Regions from separate parts of the Caldisalinibacter kiritimatiensis genome, predicted to be linked through region 2. Evidence: riboswitches for the same ligand, from Rfam matches in the RefSeq annotation. Region 2 holds a riboswitch; the other holds the start of a gene.
The links. Region 2 has a riboswitch for glycine ahead of L21TH_RS11750 (GrdX family protein). Riboswitches for the same ligand answer to the same signal wherever they lie in the genome.
Positions count from the first base shown of each region.

Region 1: another riboswitch for glycine. It lies ahead of L21TH_RS01585 (PTS sugar transporter subunit IIC); the one in region 2 lies ahead of L21TH_RS11750 (GrdX family protein).

Region 1 is NZ_ARZA01000047.1:6,643-18,467, forward strand. It holds gene L21TH_RS14180 (Spo0E family sporulation regulatory protein-aspartic acid phosphatase) at 82-255, opposite strand; gene L21TH_RS15035 (hypothetical protein) at 432-560, opposite strand; gene L21TH_RS01575 (MFS transporter) at 898-2,052, opposite strand; gene L21TH_RS01580 (class I SAM-dependent methyltransferase) at 2,218-3,399, shown strand; glycine riboswitch at 3,651-3,758, shown strand; gene L21TH_RS01585 (PTS sugar transporter subunit IIC) at 3,829-4,860, shown strand; gene lepB (signal peptidase I) at 5,009-5,542, shown strand; gene L21TH_RS01595 (hypothetical protein) at 5,833-6,339, shown strand; gene L21TH_RS01600 (ATP-binding protein) at 6,457-6,660, shown strand; gene L21TH_RS01605 (aminoacyl-histidine dipeptidase) at 6,727-8,193, shown strand; gene L21TH_RS01610 (DUF1292 domain-containing protein) at 8,304-8,624, shown strand; gene L21TH_RS01615 (M18 family aminopeptidase) at 8,661-9,962, shown strand; gene L21TH_RS14745 (peroxiredoxin) at 10,006-10,692, opposite strand; gene L21TH_RS01625 (Cof-type HAD-IIB family hydrolase) at 10,802-11,641, shown strand; gene L21TH_RS01630 (DUF378 domain-containing protein) at 11,737-11,825, shown strand, end outside.
Region 2 is NZ_ARZA01000260.1:4,483-16,307, reverse strand. It holds gene L21TH_RS11755 (DUF362 domain-containing protein) at 54-1,166, shown strand; glycine riboswitch at 1,269-1,370, shown strand; gene L21TH_RS11750 (GrdX family protein) at 1,563-1,943, shown strand; gene trxB (thioredoxin-disulfide reductase) at 2,025-2,972, shown strand; gene trxA (thioredoxin TrxA) at 3,112-3,429, shown strand; gene L21TH_RS11735 (glycine/sarcosine/betaine reductase component B subunit) at 3,525-4,811, shown strand; gene grdA (glycine/sarcosine/betaine reductase complex selenoprotein A) at 4,931-5,407, shown strand; gene grdB (glycine reductase complex selenoprotein B) at 5,444-6,754, shown strand; gene grdC (glycine/sarcosine/betaine reductase complex component C subunit beta) at 6,831-8,369, shown strand; gene grdD (glycine/sarcosine/betaine reductase complex component C subunit alpha) at 8,381-9,565, shown strand; gene L21TH_RS11705 (BMP family lipoprotein) at 9,857-10,882, shown strand; gene L21TH_RS11700 (ABC transporter ATP-binding protein) at 10,998-11,825, shown strand, end outside.

The DNA.
Region 1 (11,825 bases), on a different contig from region 2:
CTTTGTTTTATATATGTTTACTTACATATTAAACTAGCTAGAATTTTTATTTAATATTAAACAGTGAAAAGCTACTATGTTCTAGGAATTCAGATGTTTTTGTAGTATCTTATTATATTCATCGATAACAATATCAAGCATTTCACTAGCAGCTAGGATTTCAATAGCTTCTAATCTATTATCACAATTTTTTAATTTTTCGAGGTTATTTTTTACGTCATCTATTTTTTTTATAAATTTATCCATATCAAACATTTAAAGCACCTCTAATTGACATAACTTATGGTATTTTTTAACAACGAAAACAACATGATAGATGATATCATGTGAAAACACAATAGTCAAGTAGTACTTTAGTTGCATTTTTACACGATTCGACAAAATGTGTTAATAATAAAGAGCCAAAAGATTTTTACTTTTGGCTCTTTATTTTAAGTATTAAAAGCATACTTAGATTTTGGAGTAGGTTTAGAACTAAAAACTTGTTTTAATATGTCCCAAATTATTTCTGCGGCTATACTACTAATAAAACCTAATAATAGTGTTTCTACAACTGTCATTATATCACCTCGGATTTAATTTAACCAAAATAATAAAATGTATACTAGGTAAAAAGTTAGTAATTCAACAGAACCTACTACTATGTAACATTTAAAAGGAGTGAGGGTTTAAAGTAACAACTTATTTGTAAACAAACTTAGGTATAATTAATTATGTAAATAGTTATAGTATCTTTTAACTATTAAAATATGTAATATAAAAGTTTTGCTATATGATATTAGCCGCAGTTAAATCAGTTTATAAGTTATCATATTTACTAAAGTTGTATGTAATAATTAAACTTTATATTTATTATTAACAGAATAAATAAAACATATGCAATCGATTGCATATGTTTTATTTATATATTTTAATCTGAGATGAATGAAAGCTATATATTAAACTAATTAGACTAGCAATACTTAATGTGACTCCCACAAAAGCAAAAACTAAATTAATAGATGTATCATTTAACAAAAAGCTGATAAAATTTAGAATAAAAGGTGACAAAAACTTTCCTAAAAAAATTGCACCGCTGACAATAGATAAAGCAAAGGCATTAGAATATTGAGGAGTTATATCAACTACTTTTAAAAATATAGTAGGCTTAAGAATTCCTAAACTAAAACCAATCATAAATGAGGCTAAAAAAATAATAAAAAGATTATATCCTGTACTTAATATAAAAAAACCTATCCCCATCAATGCAATCGAGCTAGGCGTATTGAATCTTTTAAAAGTTTTAGATAGGTTCTGAAGAAATACACTACTTAAGAATCCAGCTAAAGTAAGAATTGACATTGCAATTCCTGCTTCTTGAGAGTTACCTAATCCTTTACTTTTTATAAACAAAGCTATGTTAATCACAACAGCATAAAAAGCTACATTTATGAAAAAAGCGAGGGTTGCTAGAATAATCACCTTACTATTGATACAGTAATGCTTTGATTCAATTTTATTTCTAGCTTTAGGTTCAGGTAAACCAATAATAATAAGTAATAATGAAATTACAGCTATAAAATAAATAAAAAAAACATATTTCCAATTGTAAACAGCAATCCAGCCAGCAGTTAGAGTAGCAATGATTGAACCTAAATTAGCAGCTGCATTAGAGTATCCCATCATTTTGGTTCTTTCATTCCCTAAAAAAAAGTCAGCAATTAAAGACCTAGTAAAGGGCATTAAAAATCCCATGCCAGCACCTAGTATACCTCTAAAAAATAAAAGTTCATAAATATTTGCAGTAAAGGATCCTCCAATACCACCAAATATATAAAAAATTAGACCTATTATTATAATTTTACGTTGACTAATCGTAACTGACATTTTACTAGATAATAAACTAAAGGGTATTATAATAATAGATGGTAGAGTTAATATCATCTTTACCCAATTAGGATTAACATTACTAAAGGATTCACTTATTTCTCCCAATGCAGGTGAAATAGTAGAATTTGTCATTATTATTAGTAGTGAAATTGATAGAATAGCAGGTTTTAATAATTTATTCATATGAATTCACCTCATAAAAAGTTCAATTACTCCTTTTAAGTATTTTTTATATTAAGCTAATTTATACATCAATATACTTTAGTTGTTAAACTAATTTAAATTACATATAATTTAGATTAAAGTATTAATTAAATTTAAAAAATATTGAGTTAGGAGAGATATAAAATGAATGATGTACGAGAATTATTAGAAGATATAATAACGTCTGAAAAGCTAATATATGGAGTTTTAAGTAAGCTTAAAAAGAAAAGTAATAGCATTTATACGAAGGTTTCAGTAAAGCCTGTTTTAATAAAAAATGAGAAAGTAATACAGTTTACCTATCATTATGATAATAAAGTTATGCATAAAAATCTTTCTTTTAATCAAGCAATAGAAAATATAACTAAGTTGATGAATGATTATTTTAGACAGGCAATGTTATTTACTGTGGATGCTGATTATCAGATTTTAGTAAGTAAAAAGGGAAAAGTAAAAATACTAAAAAAGAAACCATCACGAAAAAAAGTTAACTTAAGTCATAATCGAAAGAAAAATTATATAATAGAAGAAAATAAACCTTATCCTTTTTTGGTAAGATTAGGAGTTATGAATGAAAAAGGAAAAGTTTATTCTAAAAAATATGATAAGTTTAAACAGATAAATAGATTTTTAGAAATGGTATCTGATACTATAACTACTTTAGAAAACAAAACGACATTAAATATAGTAGATTTTGGATGCGGAAAATCCTATTTAACTTTTGCATTATATCATTACTTAGTAAATATATTAGGATATGATGTAAATATAGTAGGATTGGATTTAAAGAAAAATGTAATAGAGTTTTGCAATCAAGTAGCAATGGATTTAAAGTATGAAAAATTAAAATTTAAACACGGAGATATCAAAAGTTTTGAAGAATTTGAAAAAGTGGACATGGTAGTGACATTACATGCATGTAATACAGCAACAGATGATGCTTTAGCTAAAGCAGTGAAATGGGGTGCAGATATTATTATGTCAGTTCCATGTTGTCAACATGAGTTATTTAATAAGATACACAATCCTATAATGAAGCCGATGGAAAAGCATGGGATTATAAAGGAAAGGTTAGCTTCGCTGATAACAGACAGCCTACGTGCAAATGTATTAGAGATACTAGGGTATTCAACACAAATGCTAGAGTTTATATCTATAGAACATACACCTAAAAATATATTAATTCGAGCTATTAAGAAAGAGAATATAAATAAAAATGCTGTCGAGGAATATAAAAACTTTAAGACGTTTTGGAATATAAACGACCCATATATTGAACAAGCTATGGGAGATAATCTTACAAACGTGTTAAAAATGAGTAAATAACATCTATGTGATGTTTTACTGTTTGTAAAGTAAAATGTATTATATTAAGATAAAGAAAATTTTTATATAAAATTATTGACATAAGACAATATTAACTAATACAATAAAAGTGAAAGAAGTTAATATTGGTGTATGACAATCATTGGAGAAATCCATTTAGTAGATATGGTTACTTGATGGATACCGAAGAAGCAAGAAACAGATTTAGCTCCGAATCTGTTTCGAAACTTTCAGGTAAAGGTACAATGATTGGACACAACCCTGGAGAGACCCTACATAATTATTAGGGCATCGAAGAAGTAATCTACTTATGAATAGTAAGTGGAGAAACTTTCAGATAAAAGGACAGGGCATAAGGAAGCATAGGTTTATTATGCTTTCTTATGCCCTGTCCTATTTTTGTTTAAAAATCAAATGGGAGGGAATAGTATGTTAGCTATAACAAAAGGCATGGGATTATTACTTTTAGCATTAATACTTTTTTCAGGATTTAGTTTAAAGGCTCCAAAAGGAGACAAAGCTATGTCAGGACTTGCAGGAGCTGCGGTGGCAACTTTTTTAGTAGAAGCAATTCATAAATATATCAGTGGAGATTTTCTTAACATTGGATTTTTAGGAGAAGTAGGAAATGCATCTGGTTCTATGGGAGGGCCTATTGCCGCTATTTTAGTTGGTCTTAATATGGGGATATCACCTGTGTATGCTGTAGTAGCTGGAGCAGCAGTAGCTAAACTGGGGATTTTACCTGGCTTTATAGCAGGATATATCATTGGACTTATAGCACCTATTCTTAAGAATAAACTTCCTAAAGGAACAGATGTTATTGTAGGCGCTTTATTAATAGCACCATTGTCACGATTAATAGCTGTGACTGTTGCACCTATTGTGGACAGTACACTTTTAAGTATAGGTGATATGATAGTGGTAGCAGCTGATCAGTCACCTTATGTTATGGGATTCTTACTAGGGGGAATAATAAAAATACTATGTACTTCTCCACTTAGCTCAATGGCCCTAACTGCAATGCTTGGGTTACAAGGACTTGCAATGGGGATAGCTTCTATTGCTAGCTTTGGAGGAGCATTTACAAATGGAATAGTATTTAAAACATTAAAAATAGGTGATTCTAGTAATGTAATAGCTGTAATGCTTGAACCATTAACACAGGCAGACATTATTACTAAAAATCCTATTCCAGTGTATTTATCAGATTTTATAGGTGGTGGTTTAGCAGGAATGGTTGCTGCACATTTTAAAATAATTAATAATGCACCAGGTACAGCTTCTCCAATACCTGGAATGTTAGCGCCATTCGGGTTCAATGCACCGATAGATGTAATAACTGCACTGGGATTTGCACTTATAGGGGGAGTAATAGGAGGATTAGTTGGTACTACTTTATACAAGATTATAAAAAGTAAAAAGACAGTAACTACAAACAAAAAATTATTAACTGAATAATATTATTTATTGATATAGAGTAAAAATAACTTATAGGACAATAGTAAAACTTTGTTTATAGTAAAGGCCTTGACAGTTAAATGAATATTGGAATAATATAATAAGTGTGTATAAATAGTAAAGTTTAACATTATAGACTAAAGATAGGGTGTTACATTTGATAAAAACGAAAAAAATAGTAAAGGAATGGATTTACCCAACGATTATAGCATTAGTCATAGCATTACTTATCAATAAATTTGTTTTTTTCTTAGTTGTTGTACCAACAGGGTCTATGAAACCTACAATTATGCCTGGTGATAGACTTTTAATTACTAGGGTATATGATAAGGAAAAACTTAATCGGGGAGATATTATTGTATTTTATTCAGATGAGCTTGAAAAAACTTTGGTAAAACGGCTTATAGGACTACCTAAAGATAATATAGTAGTAAAAAGGGATGGAACGGTTTATATAAATGACAAAAAACTCGAAGAGCCTTATATAATAAGAGGTTATTGTACCACTGGAGTATTTAAAGTACCAGAAGGAAAATATTTGTTCTTAGGAGATAATAGACCAAATTCTTTTGATAGTCGTGGTTGGGAAAATCCGTATATATCAATGGATAAGATAAAGGGGAAAGCCAGGTTTGTGGTGTTTCCATTTGATAGGTTAGGAAAATTAAATGGTATCAATTAAAAAATTAATTTAAAATGTAAAATTGAAAATTAATTAAAAACCAGAGGAAGTTTATGTTTTTATCTCCTCTGGTTTTTAATTTTAGTAGTATTCAGGCTAGTAGTTAATAGCGAAAAGCTGATAGCTAAAGAGCGACTTTAGTTGCTTTTTAACTCAATAGTTCGAAAATTATGTATATTGATTAAATGCTTGTATTTCGTATACAAATATGTTATAAATAAAGTAGCAATATCACAATATTAGAATATAATAATATACAAATAAAATATTATGATTTGGAGGTGCAAAATATGAAGCATAAATCACATATGAATTGGTCATGGATAATAATGATTACTTTTATACTATTATCAATACTAGATATTAGATTTGGAATATTAGGATTTCTTTGTATGGGAGCCCCACTTTATCATGCATTAAGAGGTAGAGGAAAAGTACATTGTATAAAATATTGTCCAAGGGGTTCACTGTTAGGTAAATTTTTAAGTGAAATAAGTTTAAATAATAATTTGCCAAAGGGTATGAATACAAAGAAATTTAAGAATATATTATTAACACTTATGATAGTATTGTTTAGCTTCTCACTGTATCATGCTGGATTTGACTTTGAAAGAATAGCTTTTAGTGTATTCAGATTTATGACAGTATCTCTTGTTGTAGGGATTATAGTAGGAGTTATATTTAGACCTAGAAGTTGGTGTGTTATATGTCCAATGGGGCATGCCACTGGGATTATTAGAAATAAAATGAATGGAGATAAAAAAGCTAAATCAAAACCTAATACTAAAGCTGCTTAAAATCCTGTCAAATGACAGGATTTTTTTTACCCTAAAAAATAACAAAAATACTATATTTTCTTCATCAAAATAAAAAATAATGGCAGGAAAATAATAATATATATAGAAATGTAAAAAGTGAGAAAATATATATTAAATACTATCTCTGAAATGGTACAATGCGGTAAGATTTGGGTAGAAAGTGAATTAAATAAAGGAAGTGAATTTTTTGTAGAATTACCTGCGAATAAGGAAATAGATGATTTTAATAAGGTTTCAGTACATGAACTAGGTAATGAAGATATTGAAAGAATTAATATTGAATTATCCGACTTGGATTGATAAGATTGTATTATATGAATAACCTTTATTAAATAGAATAAGTATTAGAATAGAAATAAAAGGAAGGTGATTATTTTGGGTAAAATATTAAACAATTTAGAACCAAACAAAGTGTTCGAGTACTTTGAAGAAATATCACAAATACCTAGGGGTTCAGGTAACGAAAAAGCGATAAGTGATTATTTAGCACAATTTGCGAAGGAACGTGATTTAGATGTAATACAGGATGAAGCATTAAATGTAATAATAAAAAAGCCTGCTACAAAGGGCTATGAAAACGCTCCCGTAGTTATACTTCAAGGACATATGGATATGGTATGTGAGAAGAATAAAGATACTATACATGATTTTGAAAAAGACCCAATTAAATTGAAAGTTGAAGGTGACATTATAAGAGCAGAAGGAACAACTCTTGGAGCAGACAATGGAATTGCTGTGGCATATTGTTTAGCTATACTAGATTCAAATGATATTCCTCATCCATCATTAGAAGTAGTAATAACAACAGAAGAAGAAACAGGTATGGGTGGAGCATCGAAATTAAATCCAGAAAATCTAGATGGCAAGATATTAATAAATATTGATGCTGAAGAGGAAGGAAATTTCTTTGTAAGCTGTGCAGGTGGAGTTAGAACAAAGGTAATATTACCTGTAGAGTGGGAGAATGCAGATGAAAGCTTAGAAACTTACATAGTCAAAGTAAGGGGACTAAAGGGCGGCCATTCAGGTATGGAAATTGATAAAGGAAGAGGAAATGCTAATAAAATAATGGGACGTATATTGAAGGACTTAAATACTACTTTTGATATTAAATTATCAGATTTAAGTGGTGGAGCTAAAATGAATGCTATTCCTCGAGAAGCTGATGCAGTAATTATGGTAGATAGTAAAGACAAAGAGACTATTGTACAAAAAATAGAAAAGTGGAATAATATTTTGAAAAACGAGTTAAAATCATCAGACCCAGACGTGAATATATTATTTGAGAAATTTGATAATAATGATAAAAAAGTGTTATCTAAACAAAGTCAAGATAAAGCAATATCTTTATTACAGATAATCTTAAATGGAATACAGACGATGAGTATGGATATAGAAGGGTTAGTAGAAAGTTCTACAAATCTTGGTGTAGTTACAACTAAAGAAAATGAAATTATGTTTGAGAGTGCTGTAAGAAGCTCTGTAAAAAGTTTGAAGAAAGCAATTGTAGAACATACTCAAACTGTTGCTGAGGTTGTAGGAGCTAAACTAGTTACTGAATCTGATTATCCAGAGTGGGAGTATAATCCAGATTCTAATATTAGAAAAATAATGCAAAAAGTTTATAAGGAGAAGTTTAATAAAGAGCCTAAGCTTACAGCTATACACGCAGGATTAGAATGTGGATTATTTAAAGAAAAACTAGGAGACATTGATATGATAGCATTAGGACCTAATATGTATGATGTTCATACGCCTAATGAGCATCTAAGTATATCTTCAACTGCTAGAACCTGGGAACTGTTATTAGATGTGCTTAAGGAAATACAGTAATATATTATATAGCCGTAGTATAATTCTACGGCTATTATAAGATGAGTGTTTAATAATTGATTATATTGGGTAGCATACAAATGTTATTATTTTGTAAAGGAGATTGATTAATGAAAGAAGAAAAGTTAACCAATAGTCATGAAAATTATGATGAAAGTCAGGAGTATGAATTTGAACAAGATGAGGAAGAAGTAAAAAAAATACATTTAGTATTAGAAGATGATTCAGAAGTTGATGCTAAGGTATTAGATATATTTAAAGTAAATGATGAAGAGTATATAGCATTGCTGCCAGATAAAGACCAAAGAGTATTCTTGTATAAATACGAGGAAAATGAAGAAGGAATAAGATTAAATAATATAGAGAATCAAGAAGAGTTTGAATTGGTGTCTAACGAATTTATGAAGCTTTTTGAAGGGTCAGAAGACTAAAATATTAAAACAACACTAAAATGTGGAGGGGTACATATGGATAAACCTTTAAAATTAGCTAATGAATTGATTGATTTTATTTATGAAAGTCCAAGTGCTTTTCATGCAGCTGAAAATGTAAAGATTACTTTAAAAGAAAATGGATTTAAAGAATTAAACTTAAGAGATAGATGGAATATTGAAAAAGGTGGAAAATATTTTGTAACTAAAAATGATTCTGCTGTAGTAGCTTTTGTTGTGGGAATGGGAGAAGTTGAAAAAGATGGTTTTAGATTAATAGGAGCACATACAGATTCACCTACGTTTAGAGTTAAACCTAATGCAGAGATGGATACTGATAATAAATATTTGAAATTAAATACTGAAGTTTATGGAGGACCTATTTTAAATACGTGGTTAGACAGACCACTATCATTAGCAGGTAGAGTGACATTAAAAAGTGATAACCCACTTTTCCCAGATAATAGACTTGTAAACATTAAAAGACCAATATTAGTTATTCCTAATTTGGCTATACATATGAATAGAAAAGTAAATGAAGGTATAGAGTTAAATAAACAAAAACATACCTTACCTTTGGTTGGCTTAATAAATGAAGAATTGGAAAAGGACGATTACTTAGTTAAGTTGTTAGCTAAAGAATTAGATGTAGAAGTAGATAGAATAATTGATTTTGATTTATTCTTATATGAATATGAAAAAGGAAAAATAATAGGAGCAAATAATGAATTTATTTCTGCAGGAAAGCTTGATGATTTAGCAATGGTACATGCTGGAATTAAAGCTTTAATAAATGCAGAGGTAGGGAAAGCAACAAATGTTATGGTTTGCTTTGATAACGAAGAGATAGGTAGTCGCTCAAAACAAGGAGCAGGTTCCCCTATGCTGAGAACTATTTTAGAGCGAATTGTTATAGCATTAGGTAAAGATAAAGAAGATTTCTATAGAGCACTATATAGTTCATTTATGATTTCAGCGGATATGGCCCACGCTTTACATCCAAATTATCCAGAAAAACATGACCCAGTAAATAAACCTATAATTAATAAAGGACCTGTAATTAAGATAAATGCAAATCTAAACTATACAACAGATAGTGATTCAAACTCTGTATATGAGATGATATGTGAAAGAGCGGGAGTACCTGTACAGAAATTTGTTAATCGCTCAGATGAAAGAGGAGGTTCTACTATAGGACCGATTACTACAGGTCAATTAGATATAAGATGTTTAGATATAGGAAATCCAATGCTATCAATGCATTCTGTTAGAGAATTAGGAGGAGTAATGGACCATTATTATATAATTAAATCCTTTGAAGAATTTTATAAACTATAAAAACAAGGTAGATTAATATAGGCGGTCAATCAGACCGTCTATATTAATACTTACCTACATATTCCCATCCTACAGGTATTCCTGGGTCACCTGGTTCCCAACCAGCAGGAGCACCTCTTCCTGTTCTTTGAGTAAATTGTAGAGCTTCGATTATTCTTAGTATTTCGTGGATATTTCTTCCTACAGGTTGAGGATTTGTAGACCATGCACGAATTTTACCTTCAGGGTCAACAATAAAAGTAGCTCTATAAGCATAACCTTCTTTTTCATCTAAGACACCATATTTTTTAGCTGTTTTTTGAGTTCTATCTGATAATAAAGGATAATTGATTTTACGACCAGAAGGTGAAGTTTGAGTAAATATTTTATGGGAATAGATACTATCTGTACTTATAGCTAATACTACAGAATTTAGTCTTTTAAATTCTTCATATTTGTCAGCAACTGCTGCTAATTCTGTAGGTCAAACAAATGTAAAGTTTGAGCCATAAAAGAATATTACAACCCATTTACCTAAATAATCTGATAATGATACTTTAGTTCTTTCACCGTCAACAATAGCATCTAAAGTAAAGTTAGGAGCAGGGTCTCCTAAATCAAAATAGTCGCAATATTTTTCTTCTATTATACAATTAGGAAATTCCCTTGAAGTATTAGGTTGAGGTGTTCTGCTAGGATATTGTTTTGTCATAGAAGGATTTGGTCTATAATACCAATAAGGGTATTTCATTTTTTTGCCTCCTTTAAATTATCTCAGTTTATAATATTCAAGAAAAGAAAATATGTTCTTTGCTATACATAACTAATAGCCAGTGGGTACGAGTTTGGAGGTGTTTATGATGAACTATAAATTGATAGCTATAGATTTAGATGGTACATTACTTAACGATGATAAAAAAATTACACAGGACAATATAGAGATTTTAAGAGAATTGAATAAAAGAGGTATTGAAATAGTTATAGCTACAGGACGGAGGTATTGGTCTGCAAAGCAATTGACAAAAGTGTTAGGATTAGATCTAGTTATAATTGCTAATAATGGTAATATAATTAGGGATATAACTGATGATAAATTAATGGTTACAAAATATTTAGATGAAGACGCCTTTCGGAAATTAATTGAAATAGGGAAAAGTAGAGGATTTCATCCTATAATTCACGTTGACCACTATGATGAAGGATATGATATAGTTACAGAGTTCAAAAAAGAAGATGATAGATATTGTTCATATCTTTCAAAGATAGAAGACAGATATAGAGTAATAAGTGATTTATCTAAATATGAAAATCCTAAAGCTGTAGTTACATGTTATGTGGGGGAATATGATGAGCTTGAACAATTCCAAAAAGAAGTATTAGCAAAGTCACCTTATAATTATAATACTCATATCATGAGAAAAACTAAAATAGGTTCAATCCTTGAATTTATGAACCCTTTAGGTTCTAAGTGGCTCTCTTTGAAGGAATATGCTGAAAGTAAAGGAATAAGTCCAGACAGAATAATTGCTATAGGAGATGATAATAACGATATAGAAATGATACAAAATGCAGGATTAGGGATAGGAATGAAGAATGGTACAAAGGAAGTAAAAAAAGCAGCTGATATAATAACTGAAAAGACTAATAATGAATCAGGAGTAGCACATATACTAAAGAAAATATTTATGAATTTAGTTTAAGAGTATATTATTAAAAATTATCTTTAACTTCTGCATAAATAACACTTTCTCCTAATATACTTTACTATCGGAATAAGTATTTAGGGGGAGTGTATATGGATATATTAAAAGGACTTGCTTCAATATTAATAATCATAGGTGCATTGAATTGGGGACTTGTAGGACTATTTAACTTTGATTTAGT
Region 2 (11,825 bases):
TAAAGGAAATACTGATAATGTATTAATTACATATAAAAAGGGTGGTGGAGCCATTGAGTAGTAAGGTTTATTTTATTAATTTAAGGGCTACTAGGAAAAGAGATAATATTCAAAACAAGTTAAGAAGATTATACGATAAGGCTGGAATAAAAAATATTTTAACAGAAGATGATATTACAGCCATAAAGCTTCATTTTGGTGAAAAAGGGTCAAATGCTTTTATTCATCCCGTATTTGTTAGACAAATAGTAGATAAAGCTAAAGAAAGTGAAGTAAAACCTTTTTTAACTGATACAAATACGTTATATACAGGAAGTAGAACTAATAGCGTGGATCATATTACTACTGCTATTGAAAACGGCTATGCATATGCTGTTGTAAACGCTCCTATAATTATAGCTGATGGTATATACAGTAAAAATTCTGTAGAAGTTGAAGTTAATAAAAAACATTTTGAAAAGGTAAAAATTGCAGGAGATATTTATCGTGCTAATTCTATGATAGTACTTTCCCATGTAAAAGGTCATGGGATGGCTGGATTTGGAGGAGCTATTAAGAACTTAGCTATGGGTTGTGCAACGGCTTCAGGAAAACAAATGCAGCATTCTGATGCAAAACCTAAAGTAATAGAAGAAAAATGTATAGGCTGTACTATGTGCGCTAAAAATTGTCCTGTAGATGCTATAAGTATGGAGAATGGTAAAGCAGTAATTGACCCTGAAATATGTATAGGGTGTGGAGAATGTATAACAGTATGTCCAAAGAGAGCAATAGAGGTACAATGGAAGACTGACCATGATACATTTTTAGAAAAAATGGCTGAATATGCATATGGTTCTTTAATTAATAAAAAAGATAAAGTAGCTTATATTAATTTTATTATGAATGTAACACCATTATGTGATTGTGTACCTTGGAGTGATGTTCCTATAGTTAGCGATATAGGAATAGTTGCATCCTTTGATCCAGTTGCAATAGACCAAGCAAGTTTGGATTTGATTAATCAGCAGATGGGAAATAAGAATAGTGAGTTAAAGAAAAACTTTGAACCTGGTAAAGATAAATTCAAAGGAGTACATGAACATATTAATGCTGAAAGAATATTAGAGTACGGTGAACAAATAGGTTTAGGTGCTAGAGATTATGAGCTTATAAAAATAGATTAAATAAAAATATGACAAAAAATTTATATTTGTAAATTTTGTTGTTAAAGACAAAATTATATATTATAATAATAGATGAAGAGACAAATAAATATACGTGTTTGGATGAGAAATGCGGGAGAGACCCTATATGGGCGCCGAAGGAGTAAGTTATTGGTTGTGCCGACTAGTAATGAAACTCTCAGGCAAAAGGACCGCATTTTGACAAAACTCTGGAAAGCTTTAAGCACCGAAGGAGCAATTCTTGTATAAGAAGAATCTCTCAGGTTAAAAACAGAGTGAAGGCACCTAATAGGGGTCTTTACTCTGTTTTTTTAGAGTTACATATGCAGAAAATTTCGAATTGCCGGAAAACATGTCGAAACCATAAAAACCTTTTCCTGATTAGGGGATGACAAAATGAGAAGGATACTAGTTACTAACAATCCATTAATAAAAGAGAAATATGAAGGTAAAATAGATATAGAATATTATCCTGAATCATATATAGATATTTTGAAAAAGGTTAGAGATAAAGTACATAAAGGCTGTAAAATACTTACTCATCCTTTATCTGGAAGTGTTAAACCAAATGAAACTCCATATAAGACAGTGATGATATCAGAAGATACATCAGATTTAGATATGGAGTCACTTATGATAATTGAAAGTAGTATAGAAACAGCATTAAAGTTTTTAAAAAATCAAAAGACACCAGAGTGGAATGAAAGGATAAATAGAGATTTTCAAGTAATAGATTTATCTTTAATAGAACCAACTCTTAAGGACAATATTAAATAATTGTTTTAAACTGATGTTATAGTGGGTAAATTACATAAGAGAGAATTTATAATCATTAAAAAATAGCGAGGGGTGAAATATATGGAAAACATTTATGATGTTGTAATCATAGGTGCAGGTCCAGCTGGATTATCTGCTGGAATATATGCAGGTAGAGCAACTTTAAAAACTCTTATTATTGAAAAACAAAGAACTGGAGGTCAGATAGTAACTACTAATGAAGTAGAAAACTATCCAGGTTCAATAAGAGAAGCTACAGGGCCTACGTTAATAGCAAGAATGGTTGAACAAGCAGAAGAATTTGGAGCAGAAAGAATAAGTGATGATATAACGGAAGTTGATTTTTCAGACAAGATAAAAGTAGTTAGAGGACAAAAAGGAGAGTATAAAGCTAAATCTGTAATTATAGCTACAGGAGCTAAACCAAGGTTGTTAAATTGCCCTGGTGAAAAAGAACTAACTGGTAAAGGCGTTTCTTATTGTGCTACATGTGATGGAGCATTCTTTACTGACTTTGATGTGTATGTAATAGGTGGAGGAGATGCAGCTGTAGAAGAAGCTCTTTTCTTAACAAAATTTGCACGTAAAGTAACTATAGTACACAGAAGAGACCAATTAAGAGCTGCTAAGTTAATTCAAGAAAAAGCTTTCAAAAATGAGAAAATTGATTTCATTTGGAATTCTGAAGTAAAAGAGATAAAGGGTAATGGACTAGTTGAAGCTATGGTACTAAGAAATAGAGAGACAGGAGAAGAAACTGAAATTGTGGCTAATGAAGAAGATGGAACATTTGGTATATTTATTTTCATAGGCTATATGCCTCAAACAGAAGTATTTAAGGATGTAATAGCTATGGATGAAAGAGGATACATTATTGCAGATGATAATATGAAAACTAATGTTGAAGGAGTATTTGTAGCTGGAGATTGTAGAGTTAAGCCTTTAAGACAAGTTGTAACTGCTGCTGCCGATGGTGCAATAGCTGCAGTACAAGCAGAGAAATATATTGATAATAATTTTGACGAGTAAACTCTGGTAGAAATTGAAGTTAGCTTATACGGAGGTATTTGCCTCCGTATAAGGTAAAAATTTTTTTAACATTTAATGTTAAAAAATTTACAACCTTCAAATTCTATTAGAGAAAAAATAAAAATGAGGGGTGATATTTATGTTACAAGTAGACAAAAAGACTTTTGAAGAGGAAGTATTAAATGCTGAAGGGTATGTTTTAGTTGATTACTATGGAGATGGATGTGAGCCTTGTAAAGCTCTTATGCCTCACATTGAAGAGTTCTCAGAAAAATATGGAGATAATATGAAGTTTTGCAAACTTAACACAGCAAAAGCTAGAAGATTAGCAATTAAGCAAGGTATATTAGGATTACCTGTAATAGCTATTTATAAAGATGGAGAAAAAGTTGATGAATTAGTTAAAGATGATGCTACACCAGAAAATGTAGAAGAAATGATAAAAAAATACATTTAGCAAATTACTCTAGGTAATAATTTATATTACCTAGAGTAAGACTATAAATATCCATAACATTCAATATATTTTTAATATTTAGAGGAGGTGAGGTCGTGCGCCTAGAGTTAGGTAAAATCAATATTAAAGATGTGCAGTTTGGAAAAGAAACTAAAGTAGAAAATGGCATATTGTATGTAAACAAGCAAGAAATAATTGACTTAGTTAGTGAAGACGAACACTTAAAAAGTGTTGATGTTGAGCTAGCTAAACCAGGAGATAGCATAAGAATAGCACCAGTTAAAGATGTTATCGAACCTAGAGTGAAAGTTGAAGGTCCAGGTGGAGTATTCCCTGGAGTAATTTCAAAAGTTGATACTGTAGGTTCCGGTAGAACTAATGTTTTAAAAGGCGCAGCAGTTGTAACTACTGGTAAGATTGTTGGCTTCCAGGAAGGTATAATAGACATGACAGGACCTGGAGCAGACTACACTCCATTTTCAAAATTAAACAATGTGGTATTAGTTTGTGAACCAGTAGATGACTTAGAGCAGCACGAGCATGAAAAGGCTGTTAGAATGGCTGGATTAAAAACAGCTGTTTATTTAGGTAAAGCAGCTAAGGATATTGAACCAGATGAAATTGAAACTTATGAATCATTACCACTTCTAAAGAGTATAGAGAAGTATCCAGATTTACCTAAGGTAGCATATGTGCAAATGCTACAAAGTCAAGGTTTGTTACATGATACTTATGTATATGGTGTTGATGCTAAACAAACTTTACCTACTTTGATAAGTCCAACAGAAGTTATGGATGGAGCTATAATTAGTGGTAACTGTGTTTCAGCATGTGACAAAAATACTACGTATCACCACTTAAACAATCCTATTATTCATGATTTATATAAAAAGCATGGTAAAGAAATAAACTTTGTAGGTATGATTATTACTAATGAGAACGTTTATTTAGCAGATAAAGAACGTTCTTCTAACTGGACATCCAACCTAGCAGAATATATAGGAGTAGATGGTGTAATCATATCTCAAGAAGGGTTTGGTAACCCAGATACAGACTTAATAATGAACTGCAAGAAGATAGAGGAAAAAGGAATTAAGACAGTTATAGTTACTGATGAGTACGCTGGAAGAGATGGTGCCTCACAATCACTTGCAGATGCTGACCCTAAAGCAGATGCAGTTGTAACAGGGGGTAATGCAAACGAAATTATTGAGCTTCCACCTATGGACAAGATTATAGGTCATGTACAAACAGCTAATAAAATTGCAGGTGGTTTTGAAGGAAGTTTAAAAGAAGATGGCTCAATAGTTGTAGAATTACAAGCTATAACAGGGGCTACTAACGAATTGGGATTCAATAAACTAAGTGCAAAAGGCTACTAGAATAAATTTAAGATTCAAAATTTAAAATACAAAATAAAAATTCAAAATTTTCGCTTATGTGATTTTATTAGAAATAAAGTGAAAAATATTATGAAAATAAAAAGAAAGGAAGTGTGAATATGGGATTACTAGACGGTAAAAAGGTCATAGTAATTGGGGATAGAGATGGAATCCCTGGGCCAGCTATAGAAGAATGTTTAAAAACAACAGAAGCTGAAGTAGTTTTCTCATCTACTGAGTGTTTTGTCTGAACTGCCGCAGGAGCAATGGACCTAGAAAATCAAAAAAGGGTTAAAGAACTAACTGAAAAGCATGGTGCTGAAAATATAGTAGTTATCTTAGGAGCAGCAGAAGCTGAAGCAGCAGGACTTGCTGCTGAAACAGTTACAGCTGGAGACCCTACATTTGCAGGTCCATTGGCAGGAGTCCAGTTAGGACTTAGAGTATATCACGCAGTTGAACCACAATTCAAGGATGAAGTTGACCCTGATGTTTTTGATGAGCAAATAGGTATGATGGAAATGGTGCTTGAAGTGGATGAAATTATTGAAGAAATGACTGATATAAGAGAGGAATTTTGTAAATTTGATGATTAATATAATAGCACCCGGAAATGAGAGAGGGGGGAAACAATGAGTAAAATTAGAGTTGTCCATTATATAAATCAATTCTTTGCAGGAATAGGCGGAGAAGAAAAAGCTGACTATAAGCCAGAAGTAAGAGAAGGCGTAGTTGGACCGGGTATGGAATTTAATAAGCGCTTTAAAGGAGAAGCAGAAATTGTAGCAACAATTATCTGTGGTGACTCTTATTTTAATGAAAACATAGAAGAAGCTAAAGCTAAGATACTTGATATGGTAAAACAATACGACCCAGATATATTTATTGCAGGACCAGCATTTAATGCAGGAAGATATGGAGTAGCTTGTGGTACTATTTGTGATGCCGTGAATAGTGAACTTGGTATACCTGTTTTAACTGGTATGTATCCAGAAAATCCAGGAGCAGATATGTTCAAGAAAAGCGTTTATATAATTGAAACTAAAAATAGTGCTGCTGGAATGAGAAGAGCTATTAAATCGATGGCACCATTTGCTATTAAATTAGCAAAAGGTGAAGAAATTGGTACTCCTGATGAGGAAAAATATATACCAAGGGGCATAAGAAAGAATTATTTTACAGAAAAAAGAGGTTCTGAAAGAGCTGTAGAAATGCTTGTTAAAAAGCTAAAAGGTGAAGAGTATGTTACTGAATTCCCTATGCCTGATTTTGATAGGGTAGAGCCTAATGCACCAATTAAAGATTTATCCAAGGCCAAAGTAGCTTTAGTTACATCTGGAGGAATTGTTCCTAAAGGGAATCCAGACAATATAGAATCTTCTAGTGCATCAAAGTATGGAAAATATGACATATCTCAATATAATGATTTAACTTCAGATACTCATGAAACAGCCCATGGAGGTTACGACCCAGTATATGCAAACGAAGATGCAGACAGGGTTCTTCCAGTAGATGTACTAAGGGATTTAGAAAAAGAGGGTAAGATAGGAGAGCTTCATAAATATTTCTATACAACAGTAGGAAACGGAACTGCAGTTGCAAATGCTAAAGCATATGCTCACGAAATAGGTAAAGAATTAGTAGCAGATGGAGTAGATGCAGTTATCCTAACATCAACCTGAGGTACCTGTACACGTTGCGGAGCAACGATGGTAAAAGAGATTGAAAGAGCAGGAATACCTGTTGTACACGTTTGTACAGTAGTACCAATATCGTTAACAGTAGGAGCTAACAGAATAGTTCCTGCAGTAGCTATTCCACATCCTCTAGGAAATCCAAACCTAGATAAGAAAGAAGAAAAAGCATTAAGAAGAAAATTAGTTGAAAAATCATTAAAAGCACTTAAAACAGAGGTTGATGGTCAAACTGTATTTGAGGACTAAGCTAAGTAAAAAGGGTGATATTAATATCACCCTTTTTAAAAACCAAGTGAAGGTAATATTTTGGAGGTGAATATCTATGTCATATGCAGTTGTAAAAGGAGCAGGTTATGTATTAGTCCATACTCCTGATATGGTTATACATAACGGAACGACTCAAACGTCAGAAAAAACTATAAATCCTAATTCAGACTATTTAAAAGAGGTACCAAAGCATCTACGTAGTTTCGAAGAGGTTGTTAGTTATCCAGCTAATCAAACATACATTGGTAATATGACTCCAGAGCAATTAGCGGAATATAAGCTACCTTGGTATGATAAAAAGGTAGAAGGAGCGAATAGAGAAGGTAAATTTGGAGAAATTATGCCTCAGGATGAGTTTATAGGAGTAATGAAGATATGTGATGTATTTGATTTAGTAAAATTAGAAAAAAATTTTACTAATACTATAAAGGATAAACTGACAAAGCATCCTCTTATAAGCGAAGACTTAGTGGCTAAACTTAAAGAAGGAGAAGAAAAAGAAGAAATTGATAAATTAATAAATACACAACACGCAGAGGCTATATATAATAATGGAGAAATTGTAGGATGTGTAAAGAGAGCTCATGATTTAGACATTAACTTAAACGCACATACTATGTTTGAAAATCTGGTTGTAAAGGCTTCTGGAGTATTATCACTACTACATTTATTAGATAAAAATAATATAAATCCAGAAGAAATAGAATATGTAATCGAATGTTCAGAAGAAGCATGTGGAGACATGAATCAAAGAGGTGGAGGAAACTTTGCTAAGGCTATAGCTGAGATTGCTGGATGTTCAAATGCTACTGGTTCAGATACAAGAGGCTTCTGTGCAGCGCCTACTCATGCTTTAATAGAAGCGGCTTCATTAGTTCAAGCTGGTGTTTATGAAAACGTAGTAATTGTGGCAGGAGGAGCTTCTGCTAAATTAGGTATGAATGGTAAAGACCACGTTAAAAAAGGCTTACCAATACTAGAAGATGTTTTAGGTGGATTCGCTGTTCTTATTAGTAAAAATGATGGTAAAAACCCAGTACTTAGAACTGATTTAGTTGGACGTCATACAGTAGGAACAGGTTCATCTCCTCAAGCGGTTATCACTTCTTTAATAACAACTCCATTAGACAAAGGCGAATTAAAAATTACAGATATTGATAAGTATTCAGTTGAAATGCAAAATCCTGATATAACTAAGCCAGCAGGAGCTGGAGATGTACCAACATCAAATTATAAAATGATAGGTGCATTAGGTGTAAAAAGAAAAGAATTAGACAGAAAAGAATTAAAAGACTTTGTTAAGAAGCATGGTATGCCAGGATGGGCACCTACTCAAGGTCATATACCTTCAGGAGTACCTTATATAGGATTTGCAAGGGAAGCTATGTTAAATAACGAGATAAATAGAGCTATGATTGTTGGTAAAGGTAGTTTATTCTTAGGACGTATGACTAATTTATTTGATGGTGTATCAATTGTTATTGAAAAGAATACTGGTAAGGTTAAAGAAGATAATGCAGTATCAGAAGAAAAAATTAGAGAACTGATTGCAGAAGCTATGAGAGAATTTGCATCACATCTTATGAATGAGTAGGAGTGATATATATGTCAGATAATGTAAAAAAACTTGTTGGCAAGGTATTCAAAGAAATCGCCGACGGAATAGAAACTGGTCAGTTTGGCAAAAAGGTAAGAGTAGGAATTACTACTTTAGGTAGTGAGCACGGTATAGATAATATTGTAAGAGGAGCAGAAATGGCTCAAAATACTAATTCATCTTTAGAGGTAGTATTAATAGGACCTAAAGTAGAAACAAACTTAGAGGTAATTGAAGCTAATACAGAAGAAGAAGCTCACAAGAAGATGGAAGAATTACTTGATAATAAAGAAATTGATAGTGCGGTTACTATGCATTATAATTTCCCTATAGGAGTTTCTACTGTAGGTAAGGTTATTACTCCTGGATTAGGAAAAGAAATGTATATAGCCACTACTACAGGAACATCTTCTCCCCATAGAGTTGAAGCTATGATTAAGAACGGCTTATATGGAGTAATTACAGCTAAAGCTATGGGTAATGATAATCCAACTGTGGGTATTTTAAATGTTGATGGCGCAAGACAAGTAGAAAGGGCATTAAAAGAACTTAATGATAATGGATATGAGATAAACTTTACTGAATCAATAAGAAAAGATGGCGGTTCTGTTATGAGGGGGAATGATTTATTATCAGGTACGCCTGATGTAATGATAACGGATACATTAACGGGGAATTTATTAATGAAAATATTATCTTCATACACAACTGGGGGAAGTTATGAAGCGATGGGATACGGATACGGACCTGGTGTAGGTGAAGGATATGATAGAGTTATTTTAATACTATCAAGGGCTTCAGGAACTCCAGTAGTTGCTAATGCGATTAAATATGCAGCAGAATTAGCTAAGGGAGATTTATTGGATGTAGCCAAGGAAGAATTCAAGAAGGCAAAAGGTGCCAAACTTGATGAAATATTAAAGGGGATTAATAAAGAAAATAAAAAAATGGATAAAAAGTCAGATGAAGATATTACGCCACCACCAAAGGAGGTAGTAACTGGTTCGATTTCTGGCATAGATATTATGGAATTAGAAGATGCCGTAAGAGTATTATGGAAAAACGGTATTTATGCAGAAACGGGAATGGGTTGTACAGGACCTATTGTAATGGTTAATGAAGATAAATTAGATAACGCTAAAAATGTTCTATCTAATGTAGGATATGTGGCGAAAGAGTCAGAGCCTTGCTAAAAATCCTAGGCCTAGCCTAGGATTTTTCTTATCTAAGTAAAGGCAAACAAGGTTATGAAGTTAGCTAATAGTTAAAATCTAATGCAAAAAAATACAGAAAAATGTTTTTATTTTTAACATACAGTAAATAAAAGCTTGTATTGTGAGCAAAAATAAACTATAATTGTAATGGTAGTTTTTTATTTACATATTATTTTATTAAAAGTATTTTTATAAAGGATATTCTACGCTTTGTGTAGAATATATAATTAACCTATTTAAAACATATAAAATAAGGGGAGGTTTATTTCTATGGCTAAAAAAGTATTATCATTAGTTTTAATTGCAACTTTAGTGTTAACGTTAGCAGTGGGCTGTTCAGGCGGCAAAGAAGAAGCTGGACTAAAAGTTGCCATGGTAACAGACGTAGGTGGAGTTAATGACCAATCTTTTAACCAATCAGCTTGGGAAGGACTTCAAAAAGCTGAAAAAGAACTTGGAATCAAAGCTTCATACGCACAATCAAATCAAGAAGGTGACTATGAACCAAACTTAGAAAAACTTTTAGATGCAGGAAACGACTTAATTTGGGGTATAGGTTATAAAATGGGAGATGCAATATTTGAGGCAGCTAAGAATAACCCAGATCAAAAATATGGTATTGTTGATTTTACTTATGGTGAAGATACTCCAGACAATGTAGTATGTGTTCTTTTCAAAGCAGAACAACCTTCTTTCCTAGTTGGTTACATAGCAGCTAAAATGACTGAAACAGGAAAAGTAGGTTTTGTTGGTGGAATAGAAGGTGCTGTAATTGATGCATTCGATTATGGATTCCATGCAGGTGTTAAGTATGCAAATTCAGATGTAGAAGTATTAAGACAATATGCAGATTCATTTAATGATTCAGCTAAAGGTAAAACTATTGCTAAAAATATGTTCAGAGATGGTGCAGACATAGTATTCCATGCAGCTGGTGGTGTTGGTGATGGAGTAATTGAGGCTGCAAAAGAAGAAGGAAAATACGCAATTGGTGTAGATAGAGACCAAAATGACATGGCTCCAGATAATGTTATTTCTTCTGCAATGAAGAGAGTTGGAAATGGTATGTATAATATAGTTGAAGAGCTTAAAAATGGTAACTTCCCAGGTGGCCAAACAATTGTTTATGGTTTAGCTGATGGAGCAGTTGGAATTGCACCTACATCAGATAAGCATGTACCACAAGAAATCTTAGATGAAGTAAAAGAGTTAGAGCAAAAAATTATAGATGGAGAAATTGAAGTACCATATAATGAAGCAACTTACAATGAGTTTATAGATAACTACATTGAATAATGATTAAGGATGATTGACTGACAGCTCGGACGACTTCGTCTGAGCTGTTTCGATATGTACACGATAGGAGGTTTTTCCATTGTATAACAATCGTTTCCAAGAAAGAGTTGTAGAAATGAAAAATATTACAAAGATGTTTGGTGACTTTAAAGCAAATGACAACATAAGTCTTACAGTACACAAAGGTGAAGTACATGCATTATTAGGTGAGAATGGGGCAGGAAAAACTACCTTAATGAATGTTTTATATGGATTGTATCAACCGACATCGGGTGAGATTTTTATTAATGAAAAAAAAGTGAATATAACAGACCCTAATGTAGCGATTAAACATGGTATAGGTATGGTCCATCAGCATTTTATGTTAGTAGAACCCTTTACTGTAGCGGAAAACATTATACTTGGAAGAGAAACTACTAAAGCTTTAGGGACACTGGACATGAAGCAAGCTATTGAAGATGTTAAGAAGCTTTCTGAAAAGTACGGATTATATGTAGACCCTAGTGCCAAAATACAGGATATTACTGTGGGAATGCAACAAAGAGTTGAAATTTTAAAAGCATTATATAGAGGTGCAGAGATATTAATTCTAGATGAGCCAACAGCTGTTTTAACACCTCAAGAGATACGAGAGCTTATTGTTATAATTAGAAATTTAACAAAAGAAGGTAAATCAATAATTATAATTACCCATAAACTAAAAGAAATAAAACAGGTAGCTGATTATTGTACAATTATCAGAAGAGGTAAATATATTGATACAGTTGATGTAAGTATTACATCGGAAGAAGAGTTAGCATCTAAGATGGTTGGTAGGGAAGTTAATTTTAAAGTAGATAAAGAAGATAGAGAAAAGGGAGAAACTGTACTAAAACTAGAAAACTTAAAGGTTAAAGATAATCGTGGTATTTATGCGGTTGATGGTTTATCGTTAGAGGTTAAG